Coraliomargarita algicola: one gene and its partner. The protein of the gene in region 2 interacts with the protein of the main gene of each other region in a pairwise test. Links are inferred from orthologs where the notes say so. Each region holds a gene or a part of one and is shown on either strand. Other genes may lie near its edges.

Region 1 (8,043 bases), 1.3 Mb from region 2 along the record:
CCCCAGGACGGGGATCGTGCCCACGAGCCAGTCGATCAGAATATTCAGTAACATTCTAAATAGCGTGCCCATGCCCAACTTCAAGCGCAGCGCCTCATACAACAGATAAAGTTGCGGCAGCAATGTCAGGGTATCACCAATGCCCGGCAGTAAGCCAATCAAGCCATCCCAGCCAAAGCGAATCTTAGTGCCCGGCACCTCGAAACGTGCGTCAAAGAGATACGCGAGTTTCTCAATTCTCCGCAATCGAGCAGAGTATTCGTCTTCGTAAGGATCAAGATCAGGGATGCCTTCGTTTGAGTTCACAGGTCCGAAGGTGACTCACTTTAAACAAACTTACAATATGTAAGCCAAAAAATTACGGCGAACCCGCCGAGGGTACCACCAGAAATTGACAAATCGGCGCACCTCCAACTCCATGTAAGCCATACAAACTCCCAGTAACGAACTCGCCGTTGAAATCTCCACGCACAAGAAACTGCCAACATTGCAATGTGATCCTCCCCGAAGACACAAGCAAATGCCCTAGCTGCAAGCGCAGCCAAAACCACGCGGCCGAACTCACAGCGCTCTTCCTCTGCACCCTAGTGATTGCATTGACCTTTTGGTTTCAACTATCGACCCCGCAGAAAAAAACGACAGACAGCCACACCCCCGAGCGCCACCCCCCCGAGCGCCTAAGCAGTTCGACTTTCCCAGCCTCCGCAGCGCCAAGAGAGGTCGCAGCCAAAACGCCCCTCCCTCGCCCCATCACATCGGCCCTCAAGCAGCGCCCAGAGCCCGTAAATCAATACATCACCACAGACAGGACACCCAGAATCACAAGCAAGCCCTCAGCCCCGAAGTTATCAGCTACGCGCTACCAAAACACACGCTTCTTACAAGCTCAGGGAGATTACCCTTTCTATGTGGCTGAGAAAAAATGGGACAATCGAAAACAAAGCTACAATTTCTACCGGGTAGGCATGCAAGGTAGCGAACGCGTAATCCGACACGACGTGCGCCGTTACTTCATATCGGAGAATCAATCCGATTACCCCGAGCCAGAGGGCGGATGCGGCCCCACCGCGTTGCTCAACTTATACATCTGGTATTCTAAATTCGGTTTAATTCATGAGTCGGTAAAGCACTCGGATCCGTATACTTACAAGCAGCTAAAGTTCAAGCAGATCGACCAAATCATTAATAGAATACAGGGAAACTCGCGCAGCCGCGCCGATGGAACAAACCTAGTGGAACAAGTGGTCGCAATCGACGAGTTAGGACGCAAGGCCAGTAACGACAAGACACGCATTCATTTCGAATACAAACAACCCCCTTTAAATCGTCACGATTTCCTCAACTTAACCCGTAACTATCGCGCTGGCATTCTAACCGTGCGTCCCAAAGACCCGATGACTGGCCGACTCATGAACTATCATGCCGTGCTCGTGATCCGCGGCGACACCTCCGGCAAAATCACGATCGCCAACTGGGGAAAATTCTCACACGGACGCATTGTCAACCGCCAAGGCAAGCAATGGTTCGTCCCCGACGATGCTACACAGTATGAAATGCAAGTCGAGCGACTCACGACACTGATCCCGTTTACGCCGACAACTTAGCCGCAGATAAAAAACATCTCGTATCCACAAAACTCTATTTTGGGACACAGCGGAACCGCGAAAGCCAAACGTCCAACAACAATCCCCCGGTTCAAAGAACCGAGGCCACTAAAAGATCTCCCCCGCGTCGCTTGAGCTCAGCCGCGCCCCCATTCAAATCACCCGCGTCCGCGAACGGACACACTACAACAGCGCACAGTCTACTCGACCACGTCCAGCAGCCACAGGGAAAAATCATTCTGCCTCTAATGATTCTGCCCAAAAATGCCACAATAAGCCCATCCCCGGTTCAAAGAACCGAGGCCACGAAAAGCTCCTCCCGCGCCGCTTGAGCTCAGCCGCGCCCCCATTCGAATCACCGGCGTCCGCGAACGGACACACTACAACAGCGCACAGTCAGCTCGGCCACGTCCAGCAGCCACAAGAAAAATGATTCTGCCTCTAATGATTCTGCCAAAAAATGCCACAATAAGCCCCCCCGGTTCAAAGAACCGAGGCTGGAGAGACTCTAGTCCACCTCGGGCGCGGGCCCGAAATGAAATGCAAAGTCCTCTAGGTTACCATCCGGGCCGGTTAACTGAGCTTCAACGAGGCCACCGAGTTCTGTCTTACCGTAAAAAATAATCTCACGTGAAGCAGTCTCCGAGGTCTGCCCGTCGATGCCTAACGACATCTTCGAGCTACCTTTACCAGTATAGCTGATCACGCCGTCTTTCAGCGTGTAACTCAAAGTAAAACTAAAACCTACGGGCACGGTGTCATAGATCGTTTCCATCTTGGAAACACCCTCCCCGAGATCGACCTTGTGCTCGCCCACGGGAAACTGTAACTCGGGCCCAATGTGCAGCGAAGCCTTTTCACCAGGCTCCAGAACTACCGAAGGATATACATAAAGACCTCGAATCGCGGCTCCATTCTGCGCGCGATCCAAGACCTTAGCCGAAATAAGCAGAGGTTCCGCAGTCCCCCACAGCGGCAGGAGCAACATACAAACATTCAGGATCTTCTTCATAATTTATTCAGCCCCTCAAGTCTTACTGAGCTCTTAAGAATCAGCACTCTTACTTCTGCACCAGCTCCCAACCATCAGTGTGGATCATCGCTTCGGCCTTTTTAAACTTCAAAGTCTTTTCTTCGCTACCTTTGCGGATGGTCACCGTGTCATTGCGACCGATCTTGGGCAATTCGCGACGGATGGGCTCGACCTTGGGCAGTTCAACGGGCCTCTGCGGCGCCGCGGCTTGTGGCTCCTGTGCCGCGGCAGCACCCGCGAGTGCACCCGCACTTTGCTCACTACCGGTGCCGGGGCCGGCGACTTGTGCCACCTTCGACATGCGAGCGAGCATGTTGTTAAAGGCTTCGGCGCTGGTGGCGCTGCGGAAGACGGAATTACAAATCTCTGTGCGGACGTTACTCATCAACTCCTGGAAGAAGCCGTAGGCCTCGCTCTTGTATTCGTTGAGAGGATCTTTTTGACCGTAACTGCGCAAGTTCACACTGCGGCGCAGCTCTTCCATCTCCGTCAAGTGATCTTGCCAGCGACGGTTGAGCGAGCGAATGATTAAGTAGCGCTCGAGCCCAATGAGGGCTTCTTTGTCTTCAAACTCTTCGCGTTGATCATAAGCTTCGTTGATCTTGCCAAGGATCAGCTCGTGCTGCGCTTCTGCACTCAGCGTTTCGATTTCCTCGGCCTTCAGCGCGATCGGGAAGTAGGCATTGAGCCAGCCTAGGAAACGATCCATCGCCTCGGTATCCGACTTCTCGGCATCGAGTGTGTTGAGGCGCTCTTCGAGCTCCTCATCGATCATTTCGAAGATGATCTCGCGCGGCGTGTCGGAATGGATGGTATCGTTGCGCAGACCGTAGATCACTTCACGCTGCGTGTTCAACACGTCATCGAACTGGAGCAAACGCTTACGAATCGAGAAGTTTTGTTGCTCGACCTTCTTTTGAGCGTTTTCGATCGACCAGTTCAGAGCGGGGTGTTCCAGCTCTTCGCCCTCGGTCATGGACTTTTCCAGAATGCGGGAAATCGGGCCTGCATTGGCAAAGAGACGCATCAGGTCGTCTTCCAATGAAACGAAAAACTTCGACATACCGGGGTCGCCTTGACGGGCACAACGACCACGCAACTGGCGGTCGATCCGGCGGGATTCGTGACGCTCGGTGCCGATCACGAAGAGGCCACCGAGCTCGTCCACGCCTGGCCCGAGTTTGATATCCGTGCCACGACCCGCCATATTGGTGGCGATGGTAACGGCCCCCTTTTGACCAGCATTGGCGACGATTTCAGCTTCTTGGGCGTGAAATTTGGCGTTCAACACGCTGTGCACGATCTTGCTGCGCTTGAGCATGCGGGAGAGCAGTTCAGAGGCTTCCACCGACGCGGTGCCAACCAGCACAGGCTGCCCGGTCTTGTTCGCGTCCTTAATCTGGTCGATGACCGCATTAAACTTTTCACGACGTGTCTTGAAGACGACGTCGTTGAGGTCTTTGCGAATGTTCGGCTTGTTGGTGGGAATCACCATCACCGAGAGGCCGTAAATTTCGTGAAACTCGGAGGCTTCTGTTTCCGCGGTGCCCGTCATGCCAGCCAGCTTGTCATACATGCGGAAGTAATTCTGAATCGTAACCGTGGCGTAAGTCTTGGTCTCCTTCTCGATGGTGCAATTCTCTTTGGCTTCCACTGCTTGGTGAAGGCCATCGGACCAGCGGCGACCGGGCATGACACGACCGGTGTTTTGGTCGACGATGTTGACCTTGCCCTCTTGCACCACATATTCCTTGTCACGCTCGTAGAGACTGTAGGCACGCAGCAACTGACTGATGCAGTGGATGCGCTCGCTGGTCGTCTGAAAAATGGTTTCGGCTTGCTGCTTGGCATGCTGCTTCTCCTCGGGAGAAAGGGCCTCTTGCTTATCGATTTCGATAAACTGGGTCGGCAAGTCGGGCAGCATGAAGGCGTCCGGATCGTCGGGGCTCATCAAGGTGCGCCCCTTTTCGGTGAGGTCGGCCTGTTGCTGCTTCTCGTCGATCACGTAGTAGAGCGCCTCCTTGAGTGCATAGCGTTGCTCTTTGTTGAAGTCGCTGTTCATCTCCAGGTCGAACTTGTCAACGGCACGGCGAATCGCGGGCACCTCGTTGAGACGGTGAAACTGCTTGTTCTTCGGCATGCCCAGCTTGACCTGATAGAGCTTGGACACCGCCTCTTGCTTGGCATCTTGACTGGCGCTATCGTCTTCCAACACAGTCTTGGCCTCGGCGACCAGCCTGTTACAAAAGGACTGCTGCTGCGAAAAGAGGTTCTGAATGCTGGGCTTGACCTCGTGAAAGGGCAAAGGGTTGTCATCCTGCATCGGACCGGAAATAATCAAGGGCGTGCGCGCCTCATCGACCAAAATAGAGTCCACTTCGTCAATAATACAGAAGTAGTGATCGCGCTGCACTTGGTCTTCCTTGCGACTGGTCATCCCATTATCGCGCAAGTAGTCGAAGCCGAACTCGGAAGCAGTGCCGTAGGTGATGTTGCAATTATACATCTCACGACGCGTCTGCGGGTCCATGCTATTTTGGATACAGCCGACTGTCAGCCCTAGGAAACGGAACAGGTGCCCCATCCACTCGGAGTCACGGCGAGCCAGGTAGTCATTGACGGTGATCAACTGACAATTACGTCCGCTCAACGCATTTAAATACAGCGGGCAGGTCGAAACCAGAGTCTTACCTTCACCCGTCGCCATTTCCGCGATACGCTTTTCGTGGAGTGCGATACCACCGATAAACTGCACGTCGTAGTGCACCATCTCCCAGGGCAGTTGGTGTCCACAGACATCGTAGCTTTGGCCACACATGCGACGCGCCGCGCTCTTCACCGCTGCAAAGGCCTCGGGCAACAGATCGTCGAGGCTCTCGCCCCCCTCTTGGTTGCGCTTCATGAATTCGGCCGTCTTCGCACGAAGTTGCTCATCGGTGAGCGATTGATACTCCACTTCGTAAGCGTTGATACGCTCGATGATGGGCTGACACTTCTTGAGGTATTTACCGTAGTGACGACCAGAGAATTTCTTTAGAATAGATGAGATCATGAGACCTGTTAGCTGCGTTTGAAATAAGAATTACGCGAAGTTCGAGCTCATAGAGGACACTCGAAATGCGAAAAAGTGGCCAAAATGGTAAAAATCACGATGGCTGGCAAGAGTCTTATCTTTCCAAGATCATATGAACGAAATTCGCATGCAGCTGAGTTATGCGCTCTTTCTTAACTGAACTCAACGCGGCCTGTTGCTGACACCAGGACGAATAATCGACCAACTCAGCGCGCTCGGCGGCATCCAATCGTGCCAAAGCGGGCAAAAAAGTCGCTCGCAACGGCGCAGCGGAGCGTCCCTCACCATTCGTGCTTATTTGGAAACCGTGCTGATAAGCAAATGCGATATAAAGCTTCGCACAAGTCATCGGATCGGGCTCCGACCAGAGAGCCAAGATCTGCCGCGCCAAATGGAAGCGCCCCGATATCGCCCGCGTCTCTGTGTTGCCATAGACGGCATCCTCCGATTCCTCCTCGCCGACGCTCTCGGTCGCCATGGCACGCAACTCAGGCGTCAAGATCCGCCAGTCATTACGCCAAACGATCCACAACAAACTATTCACATTACTCTGCGTAAAGCGCAGTTCTTTACGCACCCAATCAAAACAGGCCTGACGGTCTTCCGGGCGCAGCTCTTCGGCGTAGCTCGCAAGCTGAACAAGAAAATGCTCCTTTTGATGGGGCATCTTCACTAAATCCACATGCCGCATTACAAGAGGATAATAGCGAGCGGCATCTCGTTCGATCAAGTTGATCGACGCATTCGTATAATTATAGCCTGGATCAGGAAAGCCGTTTGCCTTGGGGTCGATCACATAGAGCAAGGCCGCATCAACCGAAAGATCCGTATAACGCATCGGCTCTTTTTGCGGCACCAGCAAATTGAGCGCACGTGCACGCAAGTAATTGTTGGTATAATCCGCGCGTATCAAACGTATGAGGCGCGCCACCTGAGCGGACTCATCAGGCATCGCATCCGCACGCTGCAATATTTGAAAGCAATCCACGAAAAGTGCATCCTCATCCGTCGTATCAATCCACTGCTGAGCGAGCCGCACACCCCGCGCTCGATCGGCTATATAGATTCGATTCAACACCTCCCCCGGCTCTTGATGATCCCCCCGCTGGAGGCTGCTTTCCAACACTTCCGCATAGGCAGCCGGATAGTGCGCATGCAGGCGCCGCAGTGCCCAACGAGCCCCATAGCGCTCCTCCAAGACCCAGGTTTTCAATGCATCCACATCCTCAGCCAACTCAAGCTTCAGTAGCGCACCTTGCAAAGACTGGCGAAATGAAAAGCGCTCTTGATCTTCCACGCTCACCTCAATCGCTTTGAGTTGAGCGAGCAGGAGCGCTCGTTGCTCAATCAACACCTGCGCTTCTGGAATGTGCGAAGTTGATTGGCCATAACGCACTCCATAATCTTTCAACTTCGGCGCAATCGCCCAAATCGCCTGCTGCAGCGATTCCTTTTCCGCCAGCAATGCACTGGTATCCGACGCCGGCAAAGCAGCGTCTGATAAGATGGACTCGATTTGAGACCGCGCCACAGCCACACCCCGCTCGCCCGCCACCTCCACCGCGATCTGAACAACAGGCTGCGACATCGCGCTCGCATCAGCCACATAACGATTTAAAATCGCAAGCACGGTAGCCTCAATTGCCTCATCCGTCTCTGCAGAAGAGAGATCCACATGCTGCGGCAGCACACGCGTCAGCAATGAATTAGCATAATTAAGCCTGACCTCCTGATCGATTTTGAAATTTATTCGCTTCGCCAGCTCCACGCCCCAATTCCAAAGCGTCCCCGACCAAACAATCGGCATGTCTGGTGCCGCAGTCGCCCATAGCTGCAGATAGCCCCGACCATCGGCCGAGGACCAAGCAGAACTCATCGAACTTCGTTTCGGCCGCTCATAATCCTGGCGATACTCCACCTGAATCTGCGGTAAACTCCCGATCCGAGCACTCACAGCCTGTGCCATCGATGCATCGAGTGTCGCAAAAGTCAGTTCATACTTCGTAGGCGAAAAGACCGCATCGTAGAGTCGAGCACCGCCCGGCGTACGCACTTGACCCGAAGCAAAGTAAGCATCGCCATCCGCAAAACTGACGTAGTAATGACGCGACCCCGTCGAATAACACTGCGAGGGCGAATCATCCAATGACAAACGCAAGGGTGTCAAAGCCGCCTCTGTCGGCTCAAGCACGAGATCAAATTTCGCCCGATGTGCCGCGCTACGACTTTGGTCGATCCAGAGCCGCATACTCTCTGCGGGACTCAGCTGCCAAAAATCTGCCGGCAGCCACTGGGGCTCACTCGGCTCCGAGCGGGGCACCTGCGGCGCGCGC
Region 2 (7,307 bases):
TATGAGTTACTCTTCACAGGATGTGATCAAAGAACTGCTCAGCCAGATATAGTCTGTCTGGATCTGACGCGGACGACGAGCAAGGAAACTCAAACGTGAATCCAATCAAGAATACAGATGAGCGCTGACTAGCTTCTGTTGCCTGATCTCTGATCTCTGACTCAAGGATGAATAACTTTATCACAAGTTTCGCCCGGAATACTTGGGACATGGTGGCCGAAATGGCCCCCTATCTATTGTTCGGCTTCGCCTTTGCGGGACTGCTGCATATCTTGATACGCAAGGACTTCGTGCAACATTGGCTGGGAAAACCTGGACTGGGCGGCGTCATCAAAGCCAGTGTGTTAGGTGTGCCGATGCCCCTGTGCTCCTGCGCAGTCATTCCAGTCGCCGCTTCCTTGCGCAAAAGTGGAGCCACTCGCGGGGCCACCGCCTCTTTCCTCAGCTCCACCCCGCAGACGGGCATCGACAGCATTCTGGCAACTTACGCCCTGCTCGGTGGACTCTTCACCATGGTGCGCATCGCTGTCGCCTTTGTAACAGGAATCGTAACGGGCTACATCATTGAGCTCTTTTGTAAAGATACGCCCAGCACCCCCGCCGCCTCAATAAAGCCTGTGGTGGTGCCGAACAGTGCAAATTTTGCCGCCCTCTCACTGGCGCCCCCCACGCACACCCCGACCATGGGACTGCCCACCGGCCCCTTAATCAGGACCGCCCCCGAAGACCAAACTGACACCACTGCCAAGCCAGACACATGTTGCTGCAGTCGCCCCGCTCCCAAGCGCAAGCCGATAGATGCACTCCGCTACGGCTTCGTCACCTTGCCCTCCGACTTAGCCACATCCTTGATCATCGGTCTAGTGCTGGCTGGCTTGATCACCACCCTGCTGCCGACCGACCTACTGAGTGGCTCCTTTAGCACTGGCCCGCTGGCCTTTTTACTCGCGACAGCGATCAGCCTACCACTCTACGTATGTGCGACCGCCTCCATCCCGATGGCCTATGCACTCATGGCAGCGGGGCTTTCGCCCGGCGCAGCCTTGGTATTTCTGATTGCAGGCCCTGCAACGAATACCGCCACCATCGTCACCGTATGGAAGATGCTCGGCCGGCGCGCCACCGCGATCTACCTACTCTGCCTCTTGCTGATCTCTTGGCTGGCTGGCTGGTTATTAAACTCTGCCCTCAAGCAAGATGCCGATGCCAGCGCCATGCACGCGCACGGCAGCATGCACCCCAGCCTCTGGCAACATGCCACCGGTATATTGCTGATCGGCTTGCTGGTTTTCTCGTATTGGAAAAGCCGCCAGCAGACCACAAAGTCTTGCTGTGCAGGCTAAGACCTAGGGGCTTCATTGATGAAGCCCCTGGAAATGAATAATTATTTGCGATTCACGTATCCACGACACAGCTTGGCGGATTGGAATATTTACACACAAAGATCGCTGAATTCGCGGGAGACTGGACTCCTTGGACTTTGCTTGCGCTCTATACTCTTAGCTCAGGGCTCATTCTGTGGCGTCTGCATGCGATGGCGCAACGCGGCCGCAGTAGTGCCGTCCTGAGTGCCGGTTTACTGCCCTATGCCACGGGATGGGGAAACCTATGCTTAGTCTGGCTGCTGCTCCGAATCGACGGCCCCACCGAAGCCATCCCCCTCAACCTATGGACAAATAATCTCACGAGTCTCAGCCTCATGCTGGCCTTACCCGCGCTCATCTGGGGGCTTAAACTCATTCCGGACTCACAAAGCAAAAAATCGTCGCCAGCATCCCCCGCAATCCGCGGCCCGTTCATACTGAATTGTGTCACGTTCATACTCTTAAGCCTGGCCACCTGGCAGCTGGGGCAAGATGGCGAGATCGATCGTAACGAAGGCTTCGCTCTACTAGGTCTATTTGCCCTGTGGCAATGCCTACAAATCTTTCAAGCGCTCAAACGAACACCTGCTGCAAGCACTGTAAGTATCCCTCTGAGCTTGCTCGATGGCCTACTCATTTTAGTCGGTGGCTTTATCAGCCTACTCGCCGTCGATGGTATCGTCACGACGCTCATGGCACAAGAAACAGGCTTCTTCAGCATCCTGCAGCTAGGCCTGCTCACGGGAGCACTCATGCTATTGCCCAATGCAATGCTAGCCTGGCACTACGCGCGCCAACAACGTGCGGACGCGGTCTACCACTCGCAACTGAGCGACGCTCATATCTGCATGCCGCTTTGCCTCGCTCTGTGCGCGATCTTCAAACCTCTGGCATTGCCGACTTTTTTACTAGACGGCCTGCTATTCCTATCCGCGCTCGCACTGGTGCACCTGCTCTGCCTACAACTACTCAAGGAATTACCCAAATTAGTGGCGGCCGGACTACTCGCCGTCTATGCGTATGCGCTCTTTATACAGTTTTCGCTATGACAACAAACTCCCCCATCATTGATGTGCTTTGCGTGGGCTACGCCTGTGTCGACATTAACTTCACAGCGCCCCACCACCCCGGAACGGACGAAAAAGTGCGTGCTTTGTCGATGCATAGCTGCGGTGGCGGCCCCGCCTCCAACGCGGCCGTGGCGATCGCACGCCTGGGAGGCAATGCCGCTTTTGCCGGCTATTTAGGCAGCGACGCTTTTGGTGAAGCCCACCTGCGAGAGCTGATCGAAGCAGGCGTCCAAAGCAGCGGCATCCATCGCGCCGCCGCCCCCACCCCAGTGGCTGCTGTCACCATTAAGCCAGACGGCCAACGCTCGATTATAGATTATCGTGCACCCAGTGCACTCGCCCCCGATGACAGCATAAGCCTGCACAGCAGCCCCGCCCGTGTCTTATTGGTCGATGGTCACCAACCACTCCTCTCATTAAAGCTGGTAGACGAGGCACGGAGTCTGGGCATACCCAGTGTGTTGGATGCCGGCTCGATTAACGACGGCACTCAACTGCTCTATAACAAGGTCGACTACTTGATCACTTCAGAGAAATTTGCCCGTCAGTTTAGTGGAGAAGACGCGCCACGCTCGGCACTGGCCTCACTGGACGGTGCGGCACCGTTCACCGCAGTGACTTGGGGCGCTGAGGGTGTTTATTGGCAAGATGAGGAGGGCCAGCACCACATGCCGGCCTTCGACATCGAAGCCGTCGACACCACCGGAGCAGGCGATGCCTTTCACGGCGCCTTCGCACTAGGACTCGCACAAGGCATGCCGCTACGCGAAAATCTCAGACGCGCCTGCGCCACCGCAGCTTTGACCTGCCTAAAAACAGGTGCACGCGACGCACTGCCGAAGCGACAGCAAGTGGACGCACTTTGCGGGCTGTGAATTTCACCCCGCACCGACTCAGAAGCTACGAGGTCTGAATGCCCAGTGACTTTGTTAGGATTCCAAACAGCTCATAATTTCGAACAAATGCAGGCACAGTCTCCGAACCGGGACCGAAGGCAAACAGCTCCACACACTCCGAAGTGTGATTCCCCGAAGTCCAACCGACTGCAGTCATCGCTTGAAGCTGCGCACCAAAGGCTTCGATAAAGGCGCCACTTAAATATTTCGCTTTTGCTTTAATCGCACGTTGAACGATGGCCGCCTGCTCGGGAGTCGCATCGATGCCGAAGGCCATTTTGACATACTTAGGATCAAACTTCTTTGCCTCCATCAGACGTGAATGCAGCCATTCGAAGCTGTATTTCAGTTGATTGATTCGGTCCAGTGCGGGGCCACTATCTTTATAACCAGCCCCCGCGCCGTTCAGCTGACAACCTGCGGTGCCATGATCTGTCGTAATCACCAACATCGTGTCTGGGTGCGCATCAATATACTCCAATGCAAGAGGAATGCAGGCATCAAACTCCAAAAACTCATGTAATATGGCTCCTGCATCATTGGCGTGCCCGGCATGATCCACACGCCCTCCTTCGACTTGTAGCACAAAACCATCTTTAGCCCGATCCAGCCGGGCTAACGCGACGCGAAACATATCGACCAAGCTAGGCGTGTCCTCGCGTGGCTGCTGATTTTCACGATCAATTGCATAAGGTATGTGACTCTTTGCAAATAAACCGATCAAAGGCCCCTGCCCCGCAGCGGCCTCGGTCAGCTCTGTGCGGTTTCTCACATACGTGTAGCCCTTATCCACAAAGCGTGGGATATATTGAATCACACTGCCATCTTCACGCTTCTGGGTGAAATGACGTGCCCCGCCACCGAGAATAACATCGACCTCGCGCTCTAAATATTGCTGAGCGATCTCATCTTCCATGTTACGTTCAGGCACATTGGCCGCAAAACCTGCCGGCGTGGCATGCGTGACACGACAAGTCGTCACCAGTCCAGTCGCCTTACCCGCCTCCTTCGCGTAGCTAAAGATAGGCTTCAGCGATTCCCCGGCTGCGTCTACATTGACCGCGCCGTTGTCAATGCGCTGACCACAGCCCCAGGAGCTGGCGGCCGCCGAAGAGTCCGTAACTGGCGAACTCGCCGAAGCAGTATCCTGATACGCACGCTGCAGATCTTCGCGTTCAAACAGCTGCATCCAATTTAATGGCGTCTGCTGGTGTCGCAATTTCCAATGGTGAGCCAGGCCCACAGTGCCATTAGACAAGCCATCCACCACTAGAAAAATGACGTTTTTTGCCTGTCCTGACGAGTGCTCCGCACCTCGCCCCGCAGTCGACGCTGAAGCGACCGCAGCAGAGCTCGATAAAAATGAAGCCGCACCAGCAAGTCCGGACAGTTTTAAAAATTGGCGACGAGAGGCTGGAGTTAAATTTTCCATGCCACAAGAGCTATCAGTAAAACGTCGCTGCGAAAGCCGGAAATTAAAATTATAGGCTTATTCACCAAAATATAAAAAACGCCGTCCCCGGAACAGGAACGACGTTGAAAGATCAGCGTGCTGCTGAAGACTAGTCACGGTAGCCTTCAATATTGCCAGACTTGTAACGCTCCATCAGTAGCCCCGACCCCGTCGAGCCCTCATATGCGGTCTTTTGCGTCGCACCGTCATTGCCCATGGTCGAAGAACCTGTAGCAGGCGCAGCTTCTTCAGTCATGGATGCGTTATCGTTCGACGCGCAGCCAGAAAAGAAGAGTGCAGCGATGAGAAGTGTAATAATGTGTGATAGTTTCATAATATATAATGAGTTGCAGTCTTACGCTCAGCCATTTTTTCAATGATTGCAACACTCTTGAGGTTTATTCTTCAATTCAATTAGGGTCTCGCCTAAAATATTGGGCAGGATTCTATGTTAAAAGTCAGCATGGAGACGGGCTCTGGCTTGCTTAAAGGCCTGAACCCACACATGGTCCCAAAATCTATAGATGATGAGCACAGCTAATACGACACACACACATCCCCGTTTTCCTTATTTTAACCGCGAACTGAGTTGGTTGGCCTTCAATCGGCGTGTGCTGGAACAAGCTGAGTCGACTGAATATCCACTGCTGGAAAGAATGAAGTTCCTGGCCTTCGTCAGCTCGAACCTCGACGAATTCTTCGAAATCCGGGTCGCAGGCCTACTCCAGCAAGTCAAATCCGGCGCAATCGAACGCGGTCCCGACGGTCTCGGCCCTAAAGAGCAAATTCGCCGTATCCATAGTATTTGTAAGCGTCTGGTCGCGGATCAGTACGATTGCTGGGAGCAGCAAATCGTCCCAGGTCTAAAGAAATCCGACATTTTATTCTCCAGTATCGACGAATTAACCCGCAACGAGAAGAAATGGGTGGAGACCTACTTCGAGGAACAGATCTTCCCCGTGCTCACACCACTGGCGATCGACCCCGCTCACCCATTCCCGCAGCTGACCAATAAGGCGCTCTACATTCTCGCCTCCATCGACGACCCAGAAACACGTATCATCGAGCGCATGATGGCGATCATTCCCATCCCTCGGGTGCTGCCCCGAATTATCAAAGTCGGCGTCACTCGCCGTGGTAAGCCCGAAGTTTATGTATTTCTCAGCGATATCGTGCAGCGCTTCATTAAGCGCCTGTTCCCTGGCTATCGTGTGACCTCCTCCGTGCCCTTCCGCATCACTCGCAACAGCGATCTCTATATCGACGAAGAAGAAGTCGAAAACCTCCTGCGCAAGATCGAAGAAGAATTAATGAACATGCACAAGGGAGCTGCCGTGCGTTTGGAGATCGCTAAAGGGGCCGATCCGGCACTCATGCAAGAGTTCCTCGAAGCGATCAAGCTACAGCCGGAAAACGTATACACCATCGAAGGCCCACTCAATTTCTTCCGCCTAATGAGCGCCTACGACCTAATCGATCGTCCTGACCTAAAATTCCCCCACCACACGCCCTACGTACCCAAGGAACTCGAGAATCCGGAACGCATCTTCGAGCAAATCGCAACCAAGGACATACTTCTGCACCATCCTTACGAGAGCTTTCAGCCCTTTATTGATTTTCTCAATCAAGCCGCACGCGATCCCCATGTGTTTGCCATCAAGCAGACTCTCTATCGCACATCGGGTGACTCTCCAATTATTAAAGCTCTCATCGATGCTTCCCGCCGCGGCAAGCAAGTCACCGTGCTGGTCGAAATCAAAGCACGCTTCGATGAAGCCAATAACATCCAATGGGCACGCCAGCTCGAAGATGTCGGCGTCCACGTGGTCTACGGCCTCGTCGGCCTCAAAACCCACTGTAAGACCTGCATGGTCGTTCGCCGCGAAGATACCATTCTACGTCGTTACGTCCACCTCGGCACCGGTAACTACAATCCCAAAACCGCCCGCCTCTACACCGATCTCAGCTTTTTTACATGTAAGGAAGACATCACCAGTGAGGTCGCCGGCCTCTTTAACACCCTCACCGGCTTCTCTCTCACTCCGAGTTTCAAGAAGCTTCTCGTCGCACCTTTCACCCTGCATAGTAACATGCAGAAACACATTCGCGCCGAAACGCGTAACGCCAAGGCAGGCAAGCCCGCACGCATCATTGTGCAGACCAATAGCCTCGTAGACCAAGAGACCATCGACAATCTTTACCGTGCCTCACAAGCCGGCGTAAAAATCGACCTCATCGTACGTGGCATTTGCAACCTGGTGCCGAACATCAAAGGCGTCAGCGACAACATCCGCGTACGCAGCATCCTCGGGCGCTACCTCGAGCACAGCCGAATCTTCTACTTCGAAAACAGCAGCGGCAACCAACCACATATTTTTGCCGGTAGCGCCGACTGGATGCCACGCAACTTCTACCGCCGCATCGAGGCCATCTTCCCAATCGAAGACCCCGATCATCGCGCCCGCATACTCGACCTGCTTGAAACCTATCTCAAAGATACGCGTAACGCCCGAATCCTGCGCTC

Evidence for each region.
Region 1: the proteins of SH580_RS06910 (region 2) and secA interact in binary tests that used the Escherichia coli proteins (3 or more experiments, as listed by UniProt). The link is inferred for Coraliomargarita algicola from one-to-one orthologs.

What each region holds. Positions count from the first base shown.
Region 1 is NZ_CP138858.1:3,103,175-3,111,217, reverse strand. What follows is about bases 2,466-6,056. They hold secA (preprotein translocase subunit SecA), read right to left. Parts: upstream 5,690-6,056; coding sequence 2,666-5,689; downstream 2,466-2,665. Other genes in these bases: SH580_RS12615 (hypothetical protein), read right to left, coding at 5,805-6,056; SH580_RS12625 (hypothetical protein), read right to left, coding at 2,466-2,616. Outside these bases: SH580_RS12635 (DUF4112 domain-containing protein), read right to left, coding at 1-306; SH580_RS12630 (hypothetical protein), read left to right, coding at 495-1,604; more of SH580_RS12625, read right to left, coding at 2,113-2,465; more of SH580_RS12615, read right to left, coding at 6,057-8,043. UniProt on the Escherichia coli protein: Required for protein export, interacts with the SecYEG preprotein conducting channel.
Region 2 is NZ_CP138858.1:1,800,569-1,807,875, forward strand. What follows is about bases 2,549-5,403. They hold SH580_RS06910 (alkaline phosphatase), read right to left. Parts: upstream 4,763-5,403; coding sequence 3,335-4,762; downstream 2,549-3,334. Other genes in these bases: SH580_RS06905 (PfkB family carbohydrate kinase), read left to right, coding at 2,549-3,309; SH580_RS06915 (hypothetical protein), read right to left, coding at 4,893-5,117; ppk1 (polyphosphate kinase 1), read left to right, coding at 5,308-5,403. In the rest of the region: SH580_RS06890 (nitronate monooxygenase), read left to right, coding at 1-52; SH580_RS06895 (SO_0444 family Cu/Zn efflux transporter), read left to right, coding at 168-1,343; SH580_RS06900 (sodium:calcium symporter), read left to right, coding at 1,424-2,413; more of SH580_RS06905, read left to right, coding at 2,410-2,548; more of ppk1, read left to right, coding at 5,404-7,307.